One region of the Streptomyces sp. NPDC058231 genome, then DNA from elsewhere that is predicted to be linked to it. Evidence: riboswitches for the same ligand, from Rfam matches in the RefSeq annotation. Region 1 holds a riboswitch; each other region holds the start of a gene.
What was found. Region 1 has a riboswitch for cyclic di-AMP ahead of ACFVXE_RS02300 (M23 family metallopeptidase). Riboswitches for the same ligand answer to the same signal wherever they lie in the genome.
Positions count from the first base shown of each region.

Region 1 (7,775 bases):
TCCGGCCCGACGGCGACGAGCGGACGCGCCAGCTCACCTTCGAGGACCTCCTGCTGGAGGACGGCGGGACCGAGGGGCACCCGGGCCATCTGCACACCGCGTACGAGAGTCTCGCCTTCACCGCGGACGCACCGATGAATCCCCGCCGGCTGATGGCCTTCCTCGATTCCCGGCCGGAGGGCCTCTACCGGATCAAGGGATTCGTCGACTTCGGATCGGGCGACCGCGCCAACAGGTACGCCGTGCACGCCGTCGGCCGGTTCCTGCGGTTCGCCCCAAGGCCCTGGACGCGCGACGAGCCTCGCCTCACCCAGCTCGTCCTGATCGGCTCCGGGGTCGATCGGGACACCCTGCACAAGGAGCTGTCCGGCTGCCGCGAAAGCGCCGTACCGGCGGCGCACACGGTCCGGCGGCCCGGCATGGAGCAGGACGCCGCACATGAGCGGAGCATGTGGGGCGTCCTGCGGTACGTACAGCAGCCGGACGGCTGAGCAGGCTCCCTTACACCGGTCCCGCGATCACCGCGACCGGCGCGGTGAGCGGCGTCCCCGAGCCGTCGCGCCGCGGATCCGCATCCGGCAGCCCGACCGGTGCCCCGTTCTTCTGGGCCGCCCGTGCCGGGATCGCGCCCGCCCAGGCGAACACCAGGACGTCCTCGCCCTTGAGGAAGCGCTGACAGCGCACCCCGCCGGTGGCCCGCCCCTTGCGCGGATACTGGTCGAACGGCGTGAGCTTCGCCGTCAGCACCGAGTCGTCCAGCGTGCCGTGCGAGCCGGCCACCGTGAACACCATCGCGTCCACCGCCGGGTCCACCGCACCGAACGAGAGCACCTCGGCACCCGCCGTCAGCTTCACGCCCGCCATACCGCCGGCGGGCCGGCCCTGCGGCCGTACCTGCTGTGCCGGGTAGCGCAGCAGCTGTGCGTCGGACGTGATGAAGACGAGATCCTCCTCGCCCGTCCGCAGTTCGGCGGCGCCGACGATCCGGTCACCGTCCTTGAGGGTGATGACCTCCAGCTCGTCCTTGTTGGCCGGATAGTCCGGCACCACGCGCTTGACCACTCCCTGCAGGGTGCCGATCGCCAGCCCGGGGGAGGACTCGTCGAGCGTGGTGAGGCAGATGATCTCCTCGTCCGCCCCCAGTGTGAGGAACTCCGAGACCTGCGCGCCGCCCGAAAGGTTCGGCGCCGCGTGGGTGTCCGGCAGCTGAGGCAGATCGATCACCGCGAGCCGCAGCAACCGTCCGGTGGACGTCACCACGCCGACATCGCCCCGCGCCGTCGCAGGCACCGCCGACACGATCACATCGTGCTTGGCGCGCTTGGCGTCCTCGGCGACCACGATCGGGTCGCCGGTGGCCGTACGGGCCAGCAGACCGGTCGAGGACAGCAGCACCCGGCACGGGTCGTCGGCCACCTCGAGCGGCACCGAGGCGACCTGCGAACCGGCCGACTCCAGCAGCACCGTACGCCGGTCGGTGCCGAACTTCTTCGCAACCGCGGCCAGTTCGGCGGAGACCAGCTTCCGCAGCTCGGCATCCGATTCGAGGATCGCCGTCAGCTCGCCGATCTCGACGTTGAGCCGGTCCCGCTCGCTCTCCAGCTCGATCCGGTCGAACCGGGTGAGCCGGCGCAGGGGTGTGTCCAGGATGTACTGCGTCTGGATCTCGCTCAGCGAGAAGTGCTCGATGAGCCGCTCCTTCGCCTGGGCCGAATTGTCGCTGGACCGGATGAGCCGGATGACCTCGTCGATGTCGATCAGCGCGACCAGGAGGCCTTCGACCAGGTGCAGCCGGTTGCGGCGCTTGGTCCGGCGGAACTCGCTGCGGCGGCGCACCACGTCGAAGCGGTGGTCGAGATAGACCTCGAGGAGCTCCTTGAGACCCAGCGTGAGCGGCTGACCGTCGACCAGCGCCACGTTGTTGATGCCGAAGGACTCCTCCATCGGCGTCAGCTTGTAGAGCTGCTCCAGCACGGCCTCGGGCACGAAGCCGTTCTTGACCTCGATGACCAGGCGGAGCCCGTGCTCGCGGTCGGTGAGGTCCTTGACGTCGGCGATGCCCTGGAGCTTCTTCGCCGAGACCAGGTCCTTGATCTTGGCGATCACCTTCTCCGGGCCGACGGAGAAGGGCAGTTCGGTGACGACCAGACCCTTGCGGCGCGCCGTCACGTTCTCCACCGCGACGGTCGCACGGATCTTGAACGTACCGCGTCCCGCGGCGTACGCGTCCTTGATGCCGCCGAGGCCCACGATCCGGCCGCCGGTCGGCAGGTCGGGCCCGGGGACGAACCGCATCAGGGTCTCCAGGTCCGCGCCCGGATGCCTGATCAGATGGCGGGCGGCGGCGATGACCTCGCCCAGGTTGTGCGGCGGCATGTTGGTCGCCATGCCGACCGCGATCCCGGACGAACCGTTGACCAGGAGGTTCGGGTACGCGGCCGGGAGGACGACCGGTTCCTGCTCCTGGCCGTCGTAGTTCGACTGGAAACCGACGGTGTCCTCGTCGATCGACTCGGTCATCAGCGACGTGGCGTCGGCCATCCGGCATTCGGTGTACCGCATGGCGGCCGGCGGGTCGTCGTTGCCGAGCGAGCCGAAGTTTCCGTGCCCGTCGACGAGGGGGAGCCGCATCGAGAACGGCTGCGCCATCCGTACCAGGGCGTCGTAGATCGACGCGTCGCCGTGCGGATGCAGCTTGCCCATGACCTCGCCGACGACGCGGGCGCACTTCACATAGCCGCGGTCGGGGCGCAGGCCCATCTCGTTCATCTGGTACACGATGCGGCGGTGCACCGGCTTCATGCCGTCACGGGCGTCGGGCAGGGCCCGTGAGTAGATCACCGAGTACGCGTACTCGAGGAAGGAGCCCTGCATTTCGTCGACGACGTCGATGTCGAGGATCTTCTCCTCGAAGTCGTCCGGCGGCGGGGTCTTCGTGCTGCGGCGGGCCATCGCTGCTGCGACTCCTTCACGGATTCTGTTCGGGCAACCTCAGGTTCTGACGCGGACCATTGTGGACCGCCGCACCGACAAGCCCGACCTCGACCCGTCCCAAGCGCTCTTTCAGGGACTTCTGCGGCACGGGAACTTCGCCAGGTGTCGGTGCGCTTGCTTACAGTGGCAGGTCTCGCAGGATTTTCAGTATCGCGATCGAAGGGACGTACATGCCCATGGGTCACACGGCCACAGCCCAGGCCGGCTCCGGCGGCTTGACAGCGACCGAGCACCGTCTGGCCAACGGCCTGCGCGTGGTGCTCTCCGAGGACCATCTGACCCCGGTCGCCGCGGTGTGCCTCTGGTACGACGTCGGTTCGCGCCACGAGGTCAAGGGGCGCACGGGTCTGGCTCACCTTTTCGAGCACCTGATGTTCCAGGGCTCCGGACAGGTCAAGGGGAACGGACACTTCGAGCTGGTGCAGGGGGCCGGCGGCTCCCTCAACGGGACGACCAGTTTCGAGCGGACCAACTACTTCGAGACGATGCCCACGCACCAGCTGGAGCTGGCCCTGTGGCTCGAGGCCGACCGGATGGGCTCGCTGCTCGCCGCCCTCGACGAGGAGTCCATGGAGAACCAGCGGGACGTCGTCAAGAACGAGCGCCGCCAGCGGTACGACAACGTCCCCTACGGCACGGCGTTCGAGAAGCTGACCGCCCTCGCCTACCCCGAGGGACACCCGTACCACCACACCCCGATCGGCTCGATGGCCGACCTGGACGCCGCGACCCTCGAGGACGCGAGGACCTTCTTCCGTACGTACTACGCGCCCAACAACGCGGTGCTGTCGGTCGTCGGCGACATCGACCCGGAGCAGACGCTCGCCTGGATCGAGAAGTACTTCGGCTCCATCCCTTCCCACGACGGCAAGCAGCCGCCGCGCGACGGCACGCTCCCCGAGATCATCGGCGAGCAGCTGCGCGAGGAGATCCAGGAGGAGGTCCCCGCGCGGGCGCTGATGGCCGCCTACCGGCTGCCGCACGACGGCACCCGGGAGTGCGACGCTGCGGATCTCGCGCTGACCGTGCTCGGTGGCGGTGAGTCCTCGCGGCTGCACAACCGTCTGGTACGCCGCGACCGCACCGCCGTCGCGGCCGGTTTCGGACTGCTGCGGCTGGCCGGCGCGCCGTCGCTCGGCTGGCTGGACGTGAAGACGTCCGGTGGTGTCGAGGTGGCGCAGATCGAGTCCGCGGTCGACGAGGAGCTGGCCCGGTTCGCCGCCGACGGCCCCACGCCCGAGGAAATGGAGCGTGCCCAGGCACAGTTGGAGCGCGAGTGGCTGGACCGGCTCGGCACGGTCGCGGGACGCGCGGACGAACTCTGCCGGTTCGCCGTGCTGTTCGGTGACCCGCAGCTCGCCCTGACCGCCGTCCGGCGGGTCCTGGACGTCACCGCGGAAGAGGTCCAGGCGGCCGCCAAGGCGCAGCTGCGCCCCGACAACAGGGCGGTGCTGGTCTACGAGCCGGTCGAACCGGCCGAGTCCGCCGATGGGGCGGACGCCGACGAGACGGACGCCGACACCGACACGCACGAAGGAGCGGACAAGTGACCGACGCTGCCGCGACTGGAGTATCGATGGAGTACCACCCGCAGCCGACGCCCGGCACGGCCAGGCCCTGGGCCTTCCCCGCGCCCGAGCGCGGCGCCCTGCCCAGCGGGCTGACGGTGCTGCGCTGCCACCGCCCCGGCCAGCAGGTCGTCGCGGTCGAGATCTTCCTCGACGCCCCGCTGGACGCCGAGCCCGAGGGCCTCGACGGCGTGGCCACGATCATGGCGCGGGCCCTGTCCGAGGGCACCGACAAGCACTCCGCCGAGGAGTTCGCCGCCGAACTGGAGCGCTGCGGCGCGAGCCTGGACGCGCACGCGGACCACCCCGGCATCCGGGTCTCCCTGGAGGTCCCGGCCTCCCGGCTGGCCAAGGCGCTCGGACTGGTCGCCGAGGCGCTGCGGGCACCCGCGTTCGCCGACACCGAGATCGAGCGGCTGGTGAACAACCGGCTCGACGAGATCCCGCACGAGCAGGCCAACCCGGCGCGGCGGGCCGCCAAGCAGCTCTCCAAGGAACTGTTCCCCGCCACGGCGCGCATGTCCCGCCCGCGGCAGGGAACCGAGGAGACGGTGGAGCGGATCGATTCCGCGGCCGTACGCGCCTTCTACGAGGCCCATGTCCGCCCGTCCACCGCGACCGCGGTGGTCGTCGGTGACCTCACCGGCATCGATCTGGACGCGCTGCTCGCCGACACGATCGGCGACTGGTCGGGCGACGCCGCGGAACCCCGTCCCGTCCCGCCGATCACCGCCGACGACACCGGCCGCGTGGTGATCGTCGACCGGCCGGGCGCCGTGCAGACCCAGCTGCTGCTCGGCCGCGTCGGCGCCGACCGGCACGACAGCGTGTGGCCGGCCCAGGTGCTGGGCACCTACTGCCTGGGCGGCACCCTCACCTCCCGGCTGGACCGGGTACTGCGCGAGGAGAAGGGCTACACGTACGGCGTGCGGGCCTTCGGGCAGGTCCTGCGGTCGTCGGCGCCGGACTCCGCGACCGGGGCGACCGGCGCGGCGATGCTGGCCATCAGCGGATCGGTGGACACGGAGTCCACCGGACCGGCGCTGGACGACCTGTGGAAGGTCCTGCGGACGCTCGCGGCCGACGGGCTGACCGACGCCGAGCGCGAGACGGCCGTGCAGAACCTCGTGGGTGTCGCCCCGCTGAAGTTCGAGACGGCCGCCTCGGTCGCGGGCACGCTCGCCGACCAGGTCGAGCAGCACCTCCCGGACGACTACCAGGCGCAGCTGTACGCACGCCTGGCCGAGACCGGCACGGTCGAGGCGACCGCGGCGGTGGTCAACGCCTTCCCGGTGGACCGGCTGGTCACGATCCTGGTCGGCGACGCGGCACAGATCGCGGAGCCGGTCAGGGCGCTGGGCATCGGCGAGGTGTCGGTCGTCGCCGGCTGATACGACAGAGTCCCGCATAACGGGACATAGGGAGACCCTTGCGAGTCTGTTCTCGCCGGGGTCTTCCCTTTTGTCCGAAATGTTGCATTGAGTGGCTGAATGCCCTGTGGGATGCACTACAAAACGGCCTGTCCGTTTGGTGATTGAAAGTGACCCCGCCTAGCGTCGGCTCAGCTGTCCGTCACCCGTATGCCGCATCCGCGGCGCCGTACAGCCATCGCCGAATCCCCGTCGGGCGCGAGCCCGGGGAGCCGGGGACCCATGAGTCCCTGGGGTGAATCGGATACCGCGACCTCGTGCGAGGCCGGGGATCCGTAGGAGACCTTCCTGCTCCGAACCCGTCAGCTAACCCGGTAGGCGAGAAGGAAGGAAAGGACCAGTCACTTCATGGCGTTCATCCGCCCCACCGGGAAGCACCGTGCCCCGAGCCGTCTGACGCGCAGGAGCGCACGGGTCGCCGGAGCCGCGGCTCTCGCCACCACGGGCGTCATCGGCGGACTGGCATCCCCGGCCCTCGCCGCGGATGCCGGCACCCCCGCCGTCGACGAGACCGGACTGACCCAGGTCATCGCCATCGAGGAGACCGTCGCCGACCGCGTGGCGCTCCAGGCCGACGTGCAGAAGCACCAGGCCCACCTCGCCGCCGAGGCGAAGGCCAAGGCCGCCGCGGCGGCCAAGGCGAAGGCCGAGGTGGCTGCGAGGGCGAAGGCCGAAGCCCGCGCAGAGAAGGCCCGTGAGGCGAAGGCCCGCGCCGCCCGTTCCGCCGAGCGCACCCGCCTGGGTGCCTTCCAGCTCCCCGTCGCCGGTTCGTACGTCACCACCGGCTACAAGTCCAGCGGTTCCCTCTGGTCCTCCGGCCGCCATTCGGGCATCGACTTCCACGCCGCCTCCGGCAGCTCCGTCGTCGCCGTCGGCGCCGGCACGGTCGTCGAGGCCGGCTGGGGCGGCGCGTACGGCAACAACATCGTGCTCCGGATGACGGACGGCACGTACACCCAGTACGGCCACCTCTCCTCGATCGGTGTCTCGGTCGGCCAGAGCGTCCGCGGCGGCCAGCAGATCGGCCTCTCCGGCTCGACCGGCAACTCCACCGGACCGCACCTCCACTTCGAGGCGCGCACCACACCGTCTTACGGCTCCGACATGGACCCCGTGGCGTATCTGCGCGCCCACGGCGTCAACGTCTGACCGACGCCGCACCGCATCACCTCCGAAGGCCCCGGCTCCCCGCCGGGGCCTTCGCCGTACCCGCCGGACCGGCTCGTGGAGTCGGACCGCGGAACCGGATCCGGGCCAAAAGATATTCATGAATTCCGGCCCGGCGTCGGAAATGCGGTCGCATTGCAATAGAGTCGCAGAACAGGCGTCGATCGGCCGCGTTTCGCGGGGATTAAGGCGGAGGTTCGGACATGCGCATTCCGGCGCATTCGGTATGCACGGCAATCCGTGACGACATCGTCTCCGGTGTCTTCGAACGCGGCAGCAGACTCACCGAGGAGCTGCTCGCGCGCCGTTACGGGGTCTCCCGCGTCCCGGTACGGGAAGCGCTGCGCACCCTGGAGTCCGAGGGCTTCGTGGTCACCCGCCGACACGCCGGGGCCTGCGTCGCCGAGCCCACCGAGCAGGAGGCCGTCGACCTCCTGGAGGTGCGGATGCTGCTGGAGCCGCTGGGTGCCGCCCGCGCCGCGCAGCGCCGCACCGAGGCGCACCTGAAGGTGCTTCGCGGCCTGGTCAGGCTGGGGCAGGAGCGGGCCAGGCGGGGCGAGGGGGAGGATCTGCGCCCGCTGGGAGGCTGGTTCCACGAGACGCTCGCCCAGGCGTC
Region 1 is NZ_JBHVWN010000002.1:174,183-181,957, reverse strand. Features, by position in the region: gene ACFVXE_RS02320 (CobW family GTP-binding protein) at 1-491, shown strand, start outside; gene ACFVXE_RS02315 (DNA topoisomerase (ATP-hydrolyzing) subunit A) at 502-2,952, opposite strand; gene ACFVXE_RS02310 (M16 family metallopeptidase) at 3,165-4,544, shown strand; gene ACFVXE_RS02305 (M16 family metallopeptidase) at 4,571-5,953, shown strand; cyclic di-AMP (ydaO/yuaA leader) riboswitch at 6,162-6,328, shown strand; gene ACFVXE_RS02300 (M23 family metallopeptidase) at 6,341-7,141, shown strand; gene ACFVXE_RS02295 (GntR family transcriptional regulator) at 7,363-7,775, shown strand, end outside.

Region 2 (7,775 bases), on a different contig from region 1:
CAGCTCCTTGACCTGCCCCAGCGCGCGCATGTGCGGGAAGACGCCGTCCTCCATGCCCGTCAGGAACACCACGGGGAATTCCAGCCCCTTGGCGGTGTGCAGCGTCATCAGCGTGATGACGCCGGAGCCGTCCTCGTCCTCGTCGGGGATCTGATCGGAGTCGGCGACGAGCGCGACCTTCTCCAGGAACTCGGCGAGCGTCCCCGCGGCCGCTCCCTCCGGCCCGTCGGACTCCCCCCGCTCCTGCTCGAATTCGAGGGCGACGGCGGCGAGTTCCTGGAGGTTCTCGATCCGGGTCTCGTCCTGCGGGTCCGTGGACGCCTGGAGTTCGGCGAGGTAGCCGGTCCGCTCCAGCACCGCCTCCAGCACCACGGCCGGTCCCGCGCCGGATTCGACGATCGTGCGCAGCTCCTCCATCAGCGTGTTGAACCGCTTGACGGCGTTGGCCGAGCGGGCTGCCATGCCGTACGCCTCGTCGACCCGACGGAGCGCCTGCGGGAACGTGATCTTCTCGCGCATCGACAGGGCGTCGATCATCGCCTCGGCGCGGTCGCCGATGCCGCGCTTGGGCACGTTCAGGATGCGGCGCAGCGGGACGGTGTCCTCGGGGTTGGCGAGCACCCGGAGGTAGGCCAGGATGTCGCGGACCTCCTTGCGCTCGTAGAAGCGCACACCGCCGACGACCTTGTAGGGCAGGCCGACGCGGATGAAGATCTCTTCGAAGACACGGGACTGCGCGTTCGTGCGGTAGAAGATCGCGACGTCGCCCGCCCTGGCGTCACCCGCGTCGGTCAGCCGGTCGATCTCGTCGGCGACGAACTGCGCCTCGTCGTGCTCGGTGTCCGCCACATAACCGGTGATCCGGGCACCCTCGCCCGCGTTGGTCCAGAGGTTCTTGGGGCGGCGGCTCTCGTTGCGTTCGATGACCGCGTTGGCCGCGGAGAGGATCGTCTGCGTGGAGCGGTAGTTCTGCTCCAGCAGGATCGTCTTCGCGTCCGGGTAGTCCTCCTCGAACTGGAGGATGTTGCGGATCGTCGCGCCGCGGAAGGCGTAGATCGACTGGTCGGCGTCGCCCACGACGCACAGCTCGGCGGGGGCGTCCGCCGGGCCGGCCGGGCCCACCAGCTCCCGTACGAGCGTGTACTGCGCGTGGTTGGTGTCCTGGTACTCGTCGACCAGGACGTGCCGGAAGCGGCGGCGGTAGTGCTCGGCGACATCGGGGAACGCCTGGAGCAGATGGACCGTCGTCATGATGATGTCGTCGAAGTCCAGCGCGTTGGCCTCGCGCAGTCTGGCCTGGTACATCGCGTACGCCTGGGCGAGGGTCTTCTCGAAGCCGTCGGCGGCCTGGCCGGCGAAGGTCTCCTCGTCGATCAGCTCGTTCTTCAGGTTCGAGACCTTGGCCGTGAACGACTTCGGCGGGAACCGCTTCGGGTCGAGGTCCAGATCGCGGCAGACCAGGGCCATCAGCCGCTTGGAGTCGGCGGCGTCGTAGATCGAGAACGACGAGGTGAAGCCGAGCCGCTTCGACTCACGGCGCAGGATCCGCACGCACGCGCTGTGGAACGTCATGACCCACATGGCGTTGGCGCGCGGTCCGACGAGCTGCTCGACGCGCTCCTTCATCTCGCCCGCGGCCTTGTTGGTGAAGGTGATCGCCAGGATCTGGCCGGGGTGCACCCCGCGCTCGGCCAGCAGGTGGGCGATGCGGTGGGTGAGCACCCGGGTCTTCCCGGAACCGGCCCCGGCGACGATGAGCAGCGGTGAGCCGGCGTGCACGACGGCGGCGCGCTGCTCGGTGTTCAGCCCGTCGAGCAGCGCGGCGGCGTCGACGACCGGACGGTGGGCGCCGTCCCGGTAGTACCCGTCCCGCGGCGGCGGAGGTGCGTCGAAGACGCCCGCGAAGAGATCCTCCGGCACCGCTTCGGGTGCGGAGTCCTCGGGGGGCGGCGGGGGCTCTTCCTCCGAGTGCTGGAGGCCGGCCAGGAAACTGTCGTCAAAGAGGCTGCTCATCGCCTCACGAGTCTAGGGCGCCGCACCGACACTCCGCGGCCGCATGGGAAACCGCGGACGGAAGACGCGCACGTACGGAGAGCGCGTGACCGCACCGGGTGAGAAAACCGGGGCGCGGACCGGCCGCGCCGCGTCCGCTCCGCCAAGGTCACGAAAATGTATCGGGCATATCGAACATCAACCTTCACAGCAGCACCACGGTTGGCTAGCGTGCTCGATCGGGCGGCCCGTACCCCCTTGAGGCGATCCACGCCGAGCGGGCCCCCACGCCGAATCCGGACCGCCCTCGCGGGAGTTCGGAACCGGGGACCCACACGCATCACCGGGGTGAATCGGTCCGCGTCCTCCACCGGGACCGTAGGGCAGCCTTCCGTTCCGCCCGAACCCGACAGCTAACCCGGTAGGCGGTCCACGGAAGGAGATGCCGGTTTTGGCATCGCATCGCAAACCGCGCAGCCGGGTACGCACCACCACCCCCGCCGTCGGGCTCACCACGGCCGCGCTGGCAGGTGTGACCCTGCTGTCCACCCAGAGCGCGCTGGCCGCCCCGGCCGCTCCCAGGCCCAGCATCGAGGACGTACAGAAGAAGGTCGACGACCTCTACCGGCAGGCGGGCACCGCGACCCAGCAGTACAACAAGGCGAAGGAGGCCTCCGCCACGCAGCGCGTCAAGGTCGACGCCCTGCTGGAGGACGTGGCCGAACGCGCCGACCGGCTGAACGAGGCGCGCAGGACGCTCGGCAGTTACGCGGCAGCGCAGTACCGCACCGGCTCCATCGCACCGATCGCGACCTTCTTCCTGGCCGACGACCCGCAGTCGTACTTCGACCAGGACCAGCTGATGGCACGGATGACCGCCCGGCAGCAGAAGGCGGTCACCGACTTCGGCACCCAGCAGGCAGCGGCCTCGGGGAAGCGCGCCGAGGCGGTGAAGAGCCTGGAGACGCTCACCGAGTCCCAGGACACGCTGCGCACCAGCAAGCAGGACGTCCAGCGGAAACTGGGCGAGGCCCGCACGCTGCTGACGAAGCTGACCGCCGAGGAGAAGGCGCGGCTCGCGGCGCTGGAGCGCAAGAAGGAGGCGGAGGCCAGGCGCAAGGCCGCGGAGCTGGCCCGGCAGCAGGCCGCCGCGAAGGCCGAGGCGCCGACGGAGGCCGCCGGAGGCGCCGGGACCGGTTCCGGCAGCAGCGCCACCACGAAGGCCGAGAAGGTCCTCGCCTTCGCGCGCGCCCAGATCGGCAAGCCTTACGTCTGGGGCGCGACCGGCCCGTCCTCGTACGACTGCTCCGGGCTGACCCAGGCCGCCTGGAAGGCGGCGGGCGTCGACATCCCCCGGACCACCTGGGACCAGGTGGAGATCGGTACCCGGATAGCGACGGCGGATCTGCGCCCGGGCGACCTCGTCTTCTTCTACGACGACATCAGCCATGTGGGGATCTACAAGGGCGACGGGATGATGATCCACGCCCCGAAGCCGGGAGCCAACGTCCGCGAGGAGTCCATCTACTACATGCCGATCTATGGCAGCGTGCGCCCGGCCTAGGGCGTGTCCGCCCACGGAACGCGTGAGCTCCTGCCGGATCGGGCAGGAGCTCACGCACGGACGGGGCCGGCTCAGGTCCAGAGGGTCGCGATGAAGATGTTGGCGACGGTCAGCCCGCCGACCGCGGCGAAGACGCCCTTCTCCACCCTCTCCTCGTCGCGCTTGACGTAGATCAGCGCGAGGATCACCACCAGGACCGCCAGCTTCACGCCGATCTTGATGTTGTTGACCGGGTGGTCGTCGGCCTGGTTGAAGCCGACCAGCGCGACCCCGGTGACCAGCATGGTCAGTGCCCCGTGCAGCATCGCCGGGACGAAGCGGGCCGTGCCCGCGCCCATCGCCTTCATCTGGGTCAGGAAGCCGCCCAGGAGGGAGGCGATACCGATGATGTGCAGCGCGACGAAGACATTGATGAGTACCTGCATGGAACCGCAGCCTAGCTGGGGCCATACCACCGCTCTCCGGCGAGGTGGGGCTTCCTCGGTCTTTCACTCGCGCCGGTACGAATTGCCTGGCTCCGCCGCCATCTCCCCGGTCACTCGACGACAACGCCTCGCCAAATTCAGGCAATAACAGTCATTACGACTCCTGCTCAAGGGCCGGGTTTAGCGTCCATAGCCAGGTGACCGGCTTCACCACCGCTCCGCACCCGGACGGCAGCCGGGCCACCCCGCCGAGAAAACCGGCGGCGGGCCGCTCCCCCTGTTGGCGTCCCGCCGCCGGACCCCGGTGGCCCGCCGGTAGGCCCCGACGGGCAGTCGACAGCAAGGAGCCCCGCCCTCGTGGCAGCGCATCGGAAACCCAGGCAGCGTCCCCGCACCGGCTCCGCCGCCCGCACCGCGGCCACCCTCGCGTTCGCCGGAGCCGCGACCGCCGCCGCACTGCCGGGCTCCGCACACGCCGCCCCACAACCGACCCCCGCCCAGGTCAAGGCCAAGGTGGACCGGCTGTACCACGACGCGGAAGTCGCCACCGAGCAGTACAACGGCGCGAAGGAGAAGGCCACCGCCGCCGCCAGGTCACTGGACGCGCTGCGCGACGAGGCCGCCCGCAGGGCCGACCGGCTCAACGAATCCCGTCGCGCGCTCGGTTCGCTCGCCGCCGCCGAGTACCGCAGCGGCGGCCTCGACCCCGCCGTACAGCTGTTGCTCTCCTCGGACCCCGACCAGTACCTGCAGCGGGCCTCCTACGTGGAACGGGCGGCCGACCGGCAGGCCGCCGAGGTCGACAAGGTGCGGCGACAGGTCGCCGAGATCGCCCAGCTGCGCGCCGAGGCGAAGGAGCAGCTGGCCACGCTCACCGCCCGCCGCGCCGACCTGGAGAAGCACCGGACGGCGGTCAGGACCGGACTGGCCGAGGCCCAGCAGCTCCTGGACACCCTGTCGCCGGCGGAGCGCACCGCGTACGACCGCTCGGACACCGCCCGCGGCGCCGGTCGCGCCGACCGCGGCGCCCCGCGGCTCGGCGCCGTCCAGGCTCCCAACGCCCGTGCCGCGGAGGCCATTTCGTTCGCCTTCGAGGCGCTCGGCAAGCCGTACGTCTGGGGCGCGACCGGCCCGTCCTCGTACGACTGCTCCGGGCTGACCCAGGCCGCCTGGCGCTCCGCCGGTGTCTCCCTCCCCCGCACCACGTACACCCAGATCAACGCGGGGCAGCGGATCTCCCGTTCCGAACTCGCTCCCGGAGACCTGGTGTTCTTCTACTCCGGTGTCAGCCATGTCGGCCTCTACATCGGCGACGGCGAGATGATCCACGCGCCGCGTCCGGGAGCACCGGTCCGGGTCGCCCCGATCGACGAAATGCCCTTCGCCGGAGCGACCCGGGTGGCATAGGCTCCGGGCGCCCCGCAGCCCGGAACCCCGCCGGGCCGGCCGAAGGAGAACCCGGTATGCCCTTGGACGCAGAGGTCCAGACCCACGCCCGTACACTCGCCCTCCGGTCGCCCGACCATCTCCGGGTCGGCCCGTTCACCTTCCGCCACAACCCCGGCTGGGAGATCAAGTACGCCAACTACGCGATCCCCGACCGTGACGCCGAACCCACCGCGGCCGAACTGGACGCCCTGATCGCCGCCTTCCGCGAGCGCGACCGGATGCCGCGCCTGGAGTACCTGCCCGGCTGGGCACCCGCGGTCGAACGCGCGCTGCTCGCCGCCGGTTTCACCGTCGAGAACCGGCCCCCCGTCCTGGCCTGCGTCCCCGGCGGCCTGCTGCCGACGAGGCCGGTGGACGGCCTCGCCATCGCCGAACCGGCCACCGACGCGGAGTTCGGCGCCGCCGCCCTCGTGCAGCACCACGGCTTCGGGGGAACCGGCGAGGCCGGGGGCGGCGAGGCCGCCTGGCTGCGCGCCGCGGTGGCGGGCGGCGGAGTGGCGGCGCTCGCCACGCTGGACGGTGTCCCGGCGGGCGCGGGCGGCTGCTCGCTCCCCGTCGACGGCCTCACCGAACTCTCCGGCCTCGCCGTCGCCGACGGCTTCCGCCGCCGCGGTATCGGCGCCGCGCTCTCCGCCCATCTGACCGCGACCGCGTTCGAGCGTGGCTGCCGTGTGGTCTGGCTGGAGCCGGGCGACGCCGACGTGGAGCGGATCTACGCGGGCGTCGGCTTCCGCAGGGTCGGCGAGAAGCTGAACATCTCGCTCGACCCCGACCGGTCGGCCGGCTGATCCGGAGCAGTCGCCGGGCCCGGCCCGTGGGAACCGGCCGCCGGGCCACCGGACTCGGACCGCCCTCGGGCCCGGGCCGGCCGGCGGCTCAGACCAGCCGCCGGGCCGTCGCCCACCGCGTCAGCTCGTGCCGGTTCGACAGCTGGAGCTTCCGCAGCACCGCCGAGACATGCGACTCGACGGTCTTCACCGAGATGAACAGCTGCTTGGCGATCTCCTTGTACGCGTAGCCGCGCGCGATCAGCCGCAGCACCTCGCGCTCGCGCTGCGTCAGCCGGTCCAGGTCCTCGTCGACCGGCGGCGCGTCCGTCGAGGCGAACGCGTCGAGGACGAACCCGGCCAGCCGGGGTGAGAAGACCGCGTCGCCGTCCTGGACCCGGAAGACCGAGTCGACCAGGTCTGCGCCGGTGATCGTCTTGGTGACATAGCCGCGGGCGCCGCCCCGGATGACACCGATGACATCCTCGGCCGCGTCCGAGACGGACAGTGCCAGGAAGCGCACCGGGTTCTCGACCGAGCCCATCAGCGGGGCGCAGCGGCGCAGCACCTCGACGCCGCCGCCGCCCGGCAGGTGCACGTCGAGGAGGACGACCTCGGGGCGGGTCGCCGTGATGACGGTGACCGCCTGGTCGACGTCGGCGGCCTCGCCGACGACCTCGACGCCGGTCTCCTCGGTGCGGCCGATCTCGGCCTGGACTCCGGTGCGGAACATCCGGTGGTCGTCGACGAGCACGACCCGTACCCGGCGCTCCGGGCCCCCGGTCGCTTCGGTGGTCTCGGTCATTCGCTCGCCCTTTCCATCTCCAGCTCGACTTCCGTGCCCCCGCCGGGCACCGAACGCAGCCGCGCCGTACCGCCGTTGCGCTGCATCCGGCCGATGATTGACTCCCGTACGCCCATTCTGTCCCCCGGTACGGAGTCCAGGTCGAATCCCGGGCCCCGGTCCCGTACGGAGACGAAGACGGTGCGGCCCTCGACCTCCGCGTAGACCTGCACGGCGCCGCCTTCGCCACCGTACTTGGCGGCATTGACCATCGCCTCGCGCGCGGCCTGCATCTGGGCTGCCAGCTTCTCGTCGAGCGGGCAGTCGCCGACGACCACGACCTCCAGCGGGACACCGTGCTTGTCCTCGACCTCGGCGGCGGCGCGCTTGACCGCTTCGGCGACGGTCTCCGGTTCGTCGTCCTCGTCCTTGCCGTTGCCCTCGGGGTTGTACAGCCAGTTCCGCAGTTCGCGTTCCTGGGAGCGGGCCAGTCTGCGGACCTCGCCCGCGTCCTCGGCGTTCCGCTGGATCAGAGTGAGGGTGTGCAGCACGGAGTCGTGGACGTGCGCCGCGACCTCGGCGCGCTCCTGGGCCCTGATCCGCATCAGGCGTTCCTCGGAGAGGTCCTGGGTCATGCGGACGAAGTAGGGGCCGGCCAGCAGCGCGATGCCGGTGAGGACGGCGATCGCCGCGGTCAGGACATTGCCGAGCTGCGCCGCCGAGCCGCGTACCACCATGAAGACGGCCAGACCGAGGCCGACCAGGGCGACCCCGGCCAGTGCCCGGGCCAGATG
Region 2 is NZ_JBHVWN010000015.1:112,770-120,544, reverse strand. Features, by position in the region: gene pcrA (DNA helicase PcrA) at 1-2,013, opposite strand, end outside; cyclic di-AMP (ydaO/yuaA leader) riboswitch at 2,271-2,436, shown strand; gene ACFVXE_RS13965 (NlpC/P60 family protein) at 2,435-3,556, shown strand; gene ACFVXE_RS13960 (hypothetical protein) at 3,628-3,981, opposite strand; gene ACFVXE_RS13955 (NlpC/P60 family protein) at 4,339-5,388, shown strand; gene ACFVXE_RS13950 (GNAT family N-acetyltransferase) at 5,445-6,218, shown strand; gene ACFVXE_RS13945 (LuxR C-terminal-related transcriptional regulator) at 6,307-7,002, opposite strand; gene ACFVXE_RS13940 (PspC domain-containing protein) at 6,999-7,775, opposite strand, start outside.
Region 2: linked by a shared signal. The riboswitch ahead of ACFVXE_RS13965 (NlpC/P60 family protein) and the one ahead of ACFVXE_RS02300 (M23 family metallopeptidase) in region 1 are both predicted to bind cyclic di-AMP.

Region 3 (7,775 bases), on a different contig from region 1:
CTACGGGGGGTCGCGCTCGATGGTCGGCTCAAAGATACGCCGCGGGCGCCCCGACCGGGACGGCGAGGCCGTGCGCCTCGGCCGGCCGGTCCGTGCACGGCAGTTGGCCCAGAACGCTCCGTCCGAATTCCGCCGGAACCGTGGGCCCGGCCTCGCCACGATGAAGGGCATGTCCAGCACCTATCAACCTCGGCCCATCACCCCCACGACCCTGAAGGAACTCCGCGTCCGTGACGACGCAGGGCGTCCGATGTCCCCGTACGTCGACGAGGAAGGCGGCTCTCCGCTCCGCTGCTGCCTGCGGCTCAGCGTCGTGGATGACCGGATCGCGCTCGTCTCGTACGCCCCGCTGCGTCGCTGGGCGGCCCGGACGGGGGCGGAGCCCGGGGCGTACGACGAGCAGGGTCCGGTCTTCATACACGCCCATGACTGCGGCGGTCGGGCCCCGGACAGCACCGGCTACCCCTGGGCCCGACCCGGCGCTCTCCGTGCCTTCCGCCGCTACGACGACCGAGGGCGCATCATCGGCGGCCGCATGGTGGAGCTGACTGAGGATGCCGACGCATCCTTCGACCGCGCCCTCACCGAGGCCTTCGCGGACCCGGATACCGCCCAGGTCCACGTGCGAGCTGTCGAATTCGGCTGTTACCACTTCCGCGTGGACCGTCCCTGACGGACCCCGGGGGCCGGACCGCGTCGGCCACGTCGGGGCCCGCCTCTCACGCCTTCGAACGACCGGGTGCCCACGAGAACGCTGCGAGTCACGCGCCCGACCGGCGTGACCGGCCAGCTGCCCTGCTCACGTTGGCCGGCCGGCCCGGGAACCGGCCATCCGGACCGCTCAGCCGCAGGTGAACGGCTCCGTCTTCACGTGCTTGTCGTTCCGCAGTGGGGACCATGCCGAACCGCGTTGCCTGCCGGACATTCACGCGGTCCTGCCCGCTCCGGAGGCGGTGCCCGCCGAGCCCGAGGTGCGCGCTGCGGGCCGGATCGTCCTCGTCGGCGACATCGCCGCCGGGCCGCAACCGGCGCAGGTTCCGGACCTGTTGACCGCGCAGGACGGTCCGCGTCGCCCGGACCGGCGGCGGCGCGGACCGTGAACTCGACGTGACCGTTGTCCGGCCGCCCCGGCGGCGATCGATGACACCACCGTTCCGGACAGCCGAACCTTGTGGGCTGCGACAGGCCGAACGATGCCCGGTCGGGGCGGTCGGTCCTTCCGGGGCGAAGGAGGAGACACCCTGTTCACCCGTACCGCCGGGCGGGGGCACACCGTCGCGACGCAGTGGACCGGGTCAGCGCCGAGACCGTTACCGCGCCCGGCGCCGTCAAGCGGCCGGCTGTCCCCGTGGTCGGGAGGGGCGGAGCCGCGGGACGCACGGCGTACCACGGACCCGTCGAGGCAGAACACGGCACAACAACCCGTCCGGTGGATGGGTGCGGCTGCGAGCAGCCGTACAAGGGAAGGGGAGTGAAATGCCTGAACTCTCCGCACCAGTGATCAATCTCGTACGGCGGACCACCGAACCGGTCGCGGCACAGACCCTGCGTTCGACCGGGGCCTCTGTCATCGCCTATGTCGTAGCGGTGTGGACCCTGCCCCAACCTGCGCCGCTGACGGCCCCGCTGACCGCCCTTCTGGTCGTCCAGGTCACCCTGTACGCGACTCTCACCACGGGCATCCGGCGGGTCAACTCGGTGGTCGTCGGTGTGCTCATCGCCATCGGATTCAGTTCCCTGGTGGGCCTGACCTGGTGGAGCCTCGGCCTGACGATCTTCAGCTCGCTGATCATCGGAAGGATGGTGCGGGTGGGTGAGTTCGTCCCCGAGGTCGCGATCAGCGCGATGCTCGTCCTCGGCGTCTCCCAGGTCGCCGCCACCGCCTGGGACCGCATTCTGGAAACTTTGATCGGTGCCGGTGTCGGCCTGCTGTTCAACCTGCTCTTCGCACCGCCCGTATGGGTGCAGACCGCCGGGGTGTCCATCGAATCGCTGGCCCGGGAGATGGGGATGATGTTCCGTGCCATGGGCGAGGAGCTCGGCGGGCACATCTCGGTACCTCAGGCGGCGGCCAGGCTGCACGATGCCCGGAGGCTGGATCACGACATCGTGGCCGTCGACGCCTCGCTGCGGCAGGCCGAGGAGAGCCTCATGCTCAACCCCCGGGTCCGCCAGGGCCTCCTCTACCGCGTCGTCCTGCGTACCGGTCTCGACACCCTGGAGATCTGTGCGGTGGTACTCCGCGTGCTGGCGCGCACCCTGACGGACCTGGCCAAGGCCCGGACCGACGAGACGCTGTTCCCCGAGGACGTCGCCGTCTCGCTGCGCGAACTCTTCGCGCAGATGGCCGAGGCCATCGAGAACTTCGCCATGCTGATCACCACCCCGGTGTCCGCCAACGCCGAGCAGGCCGAGTTGCGGCTGGCCGTCGCGCTGGCGTCCAGCCGCGCCACCCGGGATGTGGTGGCAGGCCTCTTGCTGGAAGACGTGCAGGAGCACCCCAGGCAGTGGCAGCTGCACGGTGCGCTGCTCGCCGAGATCGATCGCATCCTGGACGAGCTGGACATCGACAAGCGGACCGAACGCCTCACCGAAGAGCTCGGTCGTCACGCCGCCGAAATGCACGAACGTCACCCCAGGATCGCCGCGCTGCGGCGTCGGCTCGGCGGTTCCCGTCCCGCGTAGCCGATGACCGGTCGAGACCGGCACCGCCCGCCGGACGGGGCGCGCCTCCCTCCGGCCCACGCGGACAGCGACATCGGACGCAGGCGCTCCTATTGGTCCAGCCTTACGATGCAGAAGGGGACGCGGATGGCCTCGGCGCATCGAGCCGGGGTACTTCAGGTCACCTGCTCGCGCCTGATCACGGAGGCAAGTCACATGACATCTGACCAGATCCCAGGCATCGATCTCGGCGCGGTCCCCAGTGGTGCGGGATGTGCGGACTGCTTGGCGGGCGACGGACCTGGATGGTGGTTTCATCTGCGGCGCTGTGTCGCGTGCGGACACATCGGATGTTGCGACTCCTCACCCGCGCAGCACTGCACGAAGCACGCACGCGAGGCGGGACACCCCTTCCTGGCCAGCTTCGAACCGGGGGAGAGCTGGGTGTGGAACATCGAGACCGAGAAGTATTACGAGACACCGGAGCTGCTCCCGCCCACCTCGCATCCGGCTTCGCAGCCGGTCCCGGGCCCCCAGGGTGCGGTGCCCGCGGACTGGGAGGAGCAGCTGCACTGACGTGCGGGCATGCGATGAGGGCGCATTCGGCGACCTGACGGCGTGTGGGCATCCTCGGCCCGACGCGTGACGGCTGCGAACGGGCGTGTTCAGCAGGTTGTCCGGTCCGGAGCACGCACTCACCGGCCGGGACCGCGCCGTACGAGGGGGCGTGGTCGACGGGGTGCCGGAATCGTGCACCGGACCGACGGTCCCTGCGCACCGCGCGGTGAATTCCTCCGGCAGGCGCGTGACTTGACTGACGAGCTGCGGATTCCGGTCGGTCTGTTCGGAGTCGTACGCCGTTTGCTCGCACCCTCGCTGGAGGGCCGGCCGGCCTCGGGTCGATGAAATGACCCGGGTGGGTCGATGGCCGCCCGGAAGCCCGGCGCGCCGCCTCACCGAACGCCGGGGGTCTGTCGCTCGGACCTCGGGGCGGGGTCGTGCTGCACGGCTGTCAGCCGTACGGGGGAGGAGACCGCATGGGCCCGCAAGGGCCGCATGCCCACCCCGGCCTTCTTCGGACAGGCGCGCACCGGAGCGCAGACAGTCGTCGTGGCGGGTCGGCGTCGCCACGGCCGGGCAGGACCCGAAGTCAGAATACGGACAAAAGTAACTAAAAGGATGATTGATTAATTTCGCCCTCTTTATTTATAAAGGGGGCTTTTGCATGGAATATGCGCCCGGCGGCGACGGGATGAATCGCCCTTTTCGGGCAGAGTGGCGAGAGTCACGTTCGAGCTGCGAGGAGTCGTGGCGCCCCGCTCGGTTCCCTTCTGCGCCAAGAAATTTGGCTGCGCGCCCGGGGCTGAACCGCCGGTATTTCCGTTACTCGATCTTGAAAATGAATCGCGAAGCGGGAATTCAGGTCTTGTTCTATTCCGAGTTTCTCGCTTACGGTCGCCGCAATCCGGATGGAACGCCGAATCCTGCCGCCGTCCGGGGACCCGACCTCATTCCCATACGGCAGGAACGGGGAACCCAGGCAAGCCGCCGCTCCGGAATCCGGAGCGGATAGGGGTGAAGTCGCACTCATGCGGCCAGACATCTCCAGTCTGAACCCGACAGCTCACCTCGTAGGCGACGGAGAGGAAAACGCCATGCCTGCAAAGGGTAAGCACCGTCGTTTCAAGTCCAGTTCACTGAGGAACGGATTCATCGCCGTGAGCACGGGCGGAGCCGTCCTCGTGCTTCCGCTGATCGGTGCGACCGCTGCGTCGGCCACGCCGGCGCGGGCCGTCGCCGTGCAAAGGGCTGCGGTGCCGACTGCCGTTTCCGTCAAGGAAATTGCTGCGCCGAAGGCCGAGCCGACCGTCTATTCCGTGGTCGCGGGTGACACCCTTTACAAGATCGCCCAGGCGTATTCCGTGAGTGGCGGCTGGCAGCAGCTGTACAACGACAATCGAGCAGCGGTCGGAGAGAATCCGAGCCTCATTCCGGTGGGCCTGAAACTGACCGTCGGTGCCAAGAGCGGGTCCACGGCGACCGGCACCAAGCCCCCCGTCACCGTTGTGAAGCCCGTGACGTACACGAACGACCTCGACGGCTGGATCAAGGAGTCGCTCGCCGTCATGGCTCAGCACGGCATACCCGGCAGCTACGACGGCATCCACCGCAACATCATGCGCGAGTCCTCGGGCAACCCGCGGGCCATCAACAACTGGGACTCGAACGCCGCCGCCGGAACGCCGTCGAAGGGTCTGTTGCAGATCATCGATCCGACGTTCCAGGCCTACCACGTCCCGGGTACCTCGATGGACAGTTACGACCCGGTCGCCAACATCACCGCGGCGTGCAACTACGCCGCCGCCAAGTACGGCTCGATCGACAACGTGTTCGGGGCCTACTGACGCCGAGCGGCGTCGGTCGCGCTCGACGAACGGGCGGTGAAGGACTGTGTCCTTCACCGCCCGTTGCGTGTCACCGCTCCTTCACCTCGGGAGGAGTGTCCGCGGGACGGCTGCCGGCCGACTCGGGGTCTCTCCGGTCGGTCATGCCGGTTCGGCCTCCAGGCGACCGGGAGCGCCGCGTGGTGACCGGAGCACACCGGCTGTGCACGCGGCCACGACGCAGAACGCGAGGGGCAGCAGAAACGTCAGGTTGAGCGGAACGAAGTGGGTCAGCGGCCCGATCGCGGCGGGTCCGGCCAGCATGCCCAGGTAGCCCAGCCCGGCGACGCGCGAGACATTCGTCCCGGCGGCGTTCCGATCGGCGTGACCCGCGGCGCTGAACAGTTGGGGGACACAACCGGACAGTCCGGCCCCGAACACGGCCCAGCCGAGCAGTGCCGGAAGTGCCGAGGTGGAGAACGTGGCGGTGGTCAGGCCGATCGCCGCCACGGCCGCCCCGTACCGGAGGATGGCCACCGGTCCGAAGCGCATCGCCACCCGGTCGGCGAGCAGCCGGCCCGCGGTCATGGCGGTGGAGAAGGCGCCGTAGGCGAGAGCGGCAGTGGCGGCGGGCGCATCCAGGACGTCCCGCAGGTGCAGCGTGCTCCAGTCGTTGGCCACCCCTTCGCAGAGCATCAGCATGAACGCGAGGGTGGCCAGGACCAGGATCCGCCGGGAGGTGCCCCGCGCCGGTCGGGCGGCGCCGACTGCGGCAGCCTCCGAAGCGGGAGCGGCGGTGGCCTGCACGCGCGGCAGCAGTCCACGTGAGGCGAGGGCGGCGACGACGACGCCGAAGAGCGCCACCGAGCCGAGGGTGGCCGCCGGGCTCCAGCCCCAGCTGAGCGTGCGCGCACCGACCAGTGCGGCCAGGACGCCGCCGATCGAGAAGGTGGCGTGGAAGGCGGACATGACGGGGCGCCGGTAGCCGTGCTCGACCTGGATGGCGTGGGCGTTCATGCTGACGTCGAGGCAGCCGTTACCGAGGCCCAGCAGTGCGAGCGCGGCCCCCAGCGTCCAGACACCTGTGGCCAGACCCGGAAGGATCACGGCGGCGCTGCACAGCGCCGCACCGAGCGGTACGACGGTGCGGGCGCCCCAGCGGTCGGTGAGCGGGCCGGCGATCCGCATCCCCGCGAAGGCTCCCGCGCCGAGGAGGAGCAGCAGCCAGCCGAGCACGGCGTGGCTGATTCCTACGTGACGCTCGACGGCGGGGATGTGAACGACCCACATGCCCAGGACGAAGCCGTTGAGGGCGAAGTAGGCGGTCGTGACCAGTCGCCCGGTCCGCAGTGTTCTCTCCATGGCTGCGAACATATCGAACATCTTTATTGTTCGTAAAGTTGCCCTTCGAACATGAATGGTGTTCCATCTCCGTCATGGTGAGTGCAGATCGACTCAGGCAGATCACAGAGGCCGTACGCGGGGCAGGCAGCATCGGCGTCGCGGAGCTGTCTGCCCTGACCGGCGCGTCGGAGATGACCATCCGCCGTGACCTGGAGACCCTGGCCGGCCAGGGCATCCTGGAGCGTTACCGGGGAGGAGCGAGGAGCCTGCTGCTGCGGGGCGACGAACCGCCCTTCGCGCTGCGTGTGCAGGAGGGGCTGGAGGCCAAGCGTCGCATCGCGGCCGAGGTCGCCGGGCTCATCGCCGACGGGGAGTCCGTCGTCCTCGACAGCGGCACCACCTGCCTGGAGGTGGCGCGTGCGCTCGAGCACCGCCGCCTGACGGTGCTGCCGCTGTCCCTGCACGCGGTGAACGCGCTGACCGGAGCACCGCACCTGACGCTGCTGGTGCCCGGCGGCCGGCCCCGGCAGGGTGAGCTCGCACTGACCGGCCCGCTCACCGAGGCGTCACTGGCCGCCCTGCGATTCGACACCGCGGTGATCGGCTGCTGCGGACTGAACGCCGCGAACGGCCTCACCGCCTACGACTTGGACGACGCCGCTGTCAAGCGCACCGCGATCGCATCGGCCCGCCGCATCATCGCCGTCGCCGACGGCGCGAAACTCTCCCGGACGGCCCTCGCCTTCGTCACGCCCGTCTCCGCCCTGCACGCCGTCGTCACCGATGAGGCCGCGCCCGACGGAGAGGTCGACGCGCTGGCCGCGGCGGGCGTGCAGGTGCGTAAGGTGTGAACCGGCCCGCCGCGTGGGACCGGTGGAGGCTGTGGCAGCGGTTGTTGCGGCTCAGCCGTAGCGGTCGAACAGCGTGTGGAGGTACTCCTCCAGCCTGCTGGTGAGCAGCGCCGGGGTGAGATCGGCCCGCCCCAGCTCGCGCCAGGGGACGGCCACCTTCTCGGCATCCGGGGCAAAGGCGAGAGCATCCAGCATCCGCCAGTACAGGTGGTCGGCCGGCTCCTCGGCCAGGACGCCGCCTGCTGCCACGTACCGGTCGGCGAACGACATGGCGACGCGGGACCCGTGCAGCAACGCCAATGCGGTGGAGCAGTGGGCCACGTCCAGGTCCGCCGGTCCCCAGGACGTCTCCACCCAGTCGACGACACCGGTGATCCGGAGCTCGTCGTCCTGACCGGTGAAGAGCACGTTCCCGGGATGGAAGTCCCTGTGCAGGAAACAGGACCGGTGCGCAGGGGGTTCGCGGCGGATGACGTCCACCGAGCGCCGCCACAGTGCGGGCCGAGCGGTGACGTCGGGTATCCGTACCCGG
Region 3 is NZ_JBHVWN010000067.1:1,500-9,274, reverse strand. Features, by position in the region: gene ACFVXE_RS31135 (DUF1203 domain-containing protein) at 170-673, shown strand; gene ACFVXE_RS31130 (hypothetical protein) at 876-1,100, shown strand; gene ACFVXE_RS31125 (aromatic acid exporter family protein) at 1,477-2,685, shown strand; gene ACFVXE_RS31120 (UBP-type zinc finger domain-containing protein) at 2,881-3,240, shown strand; cyclic di-AMP (ydaO/yuaA leader) riboswitch at 4,130-4,315, shown strand; gene ACFVXE_RS31115 (transglycosylase SLT domain-containing protein) at 4,320-5,069, shown strand; gene ACFVXE_RS31110 (MFS transporter) at 5,211-6,410, opposite strand; gene ACFVXE_RS31105 (DeoR/GlpR family DNA-binding transcription regulator) at 6,485-7,243, shown strand; gene ACFVXE_RS31100 (phosphotransferase family protein) at 7,295-7,775, opposite strand, start outside.
Region 3: linked by a shared signal. The riboswitch ahead of ACFVXE_RS31115 (transglycosylase SLT domain-containing protein) and the one ahead of ACFVXE_RS02300 (M23 family metallopeptidase) in region 1 are both predicted to bind cyclic di-AMP.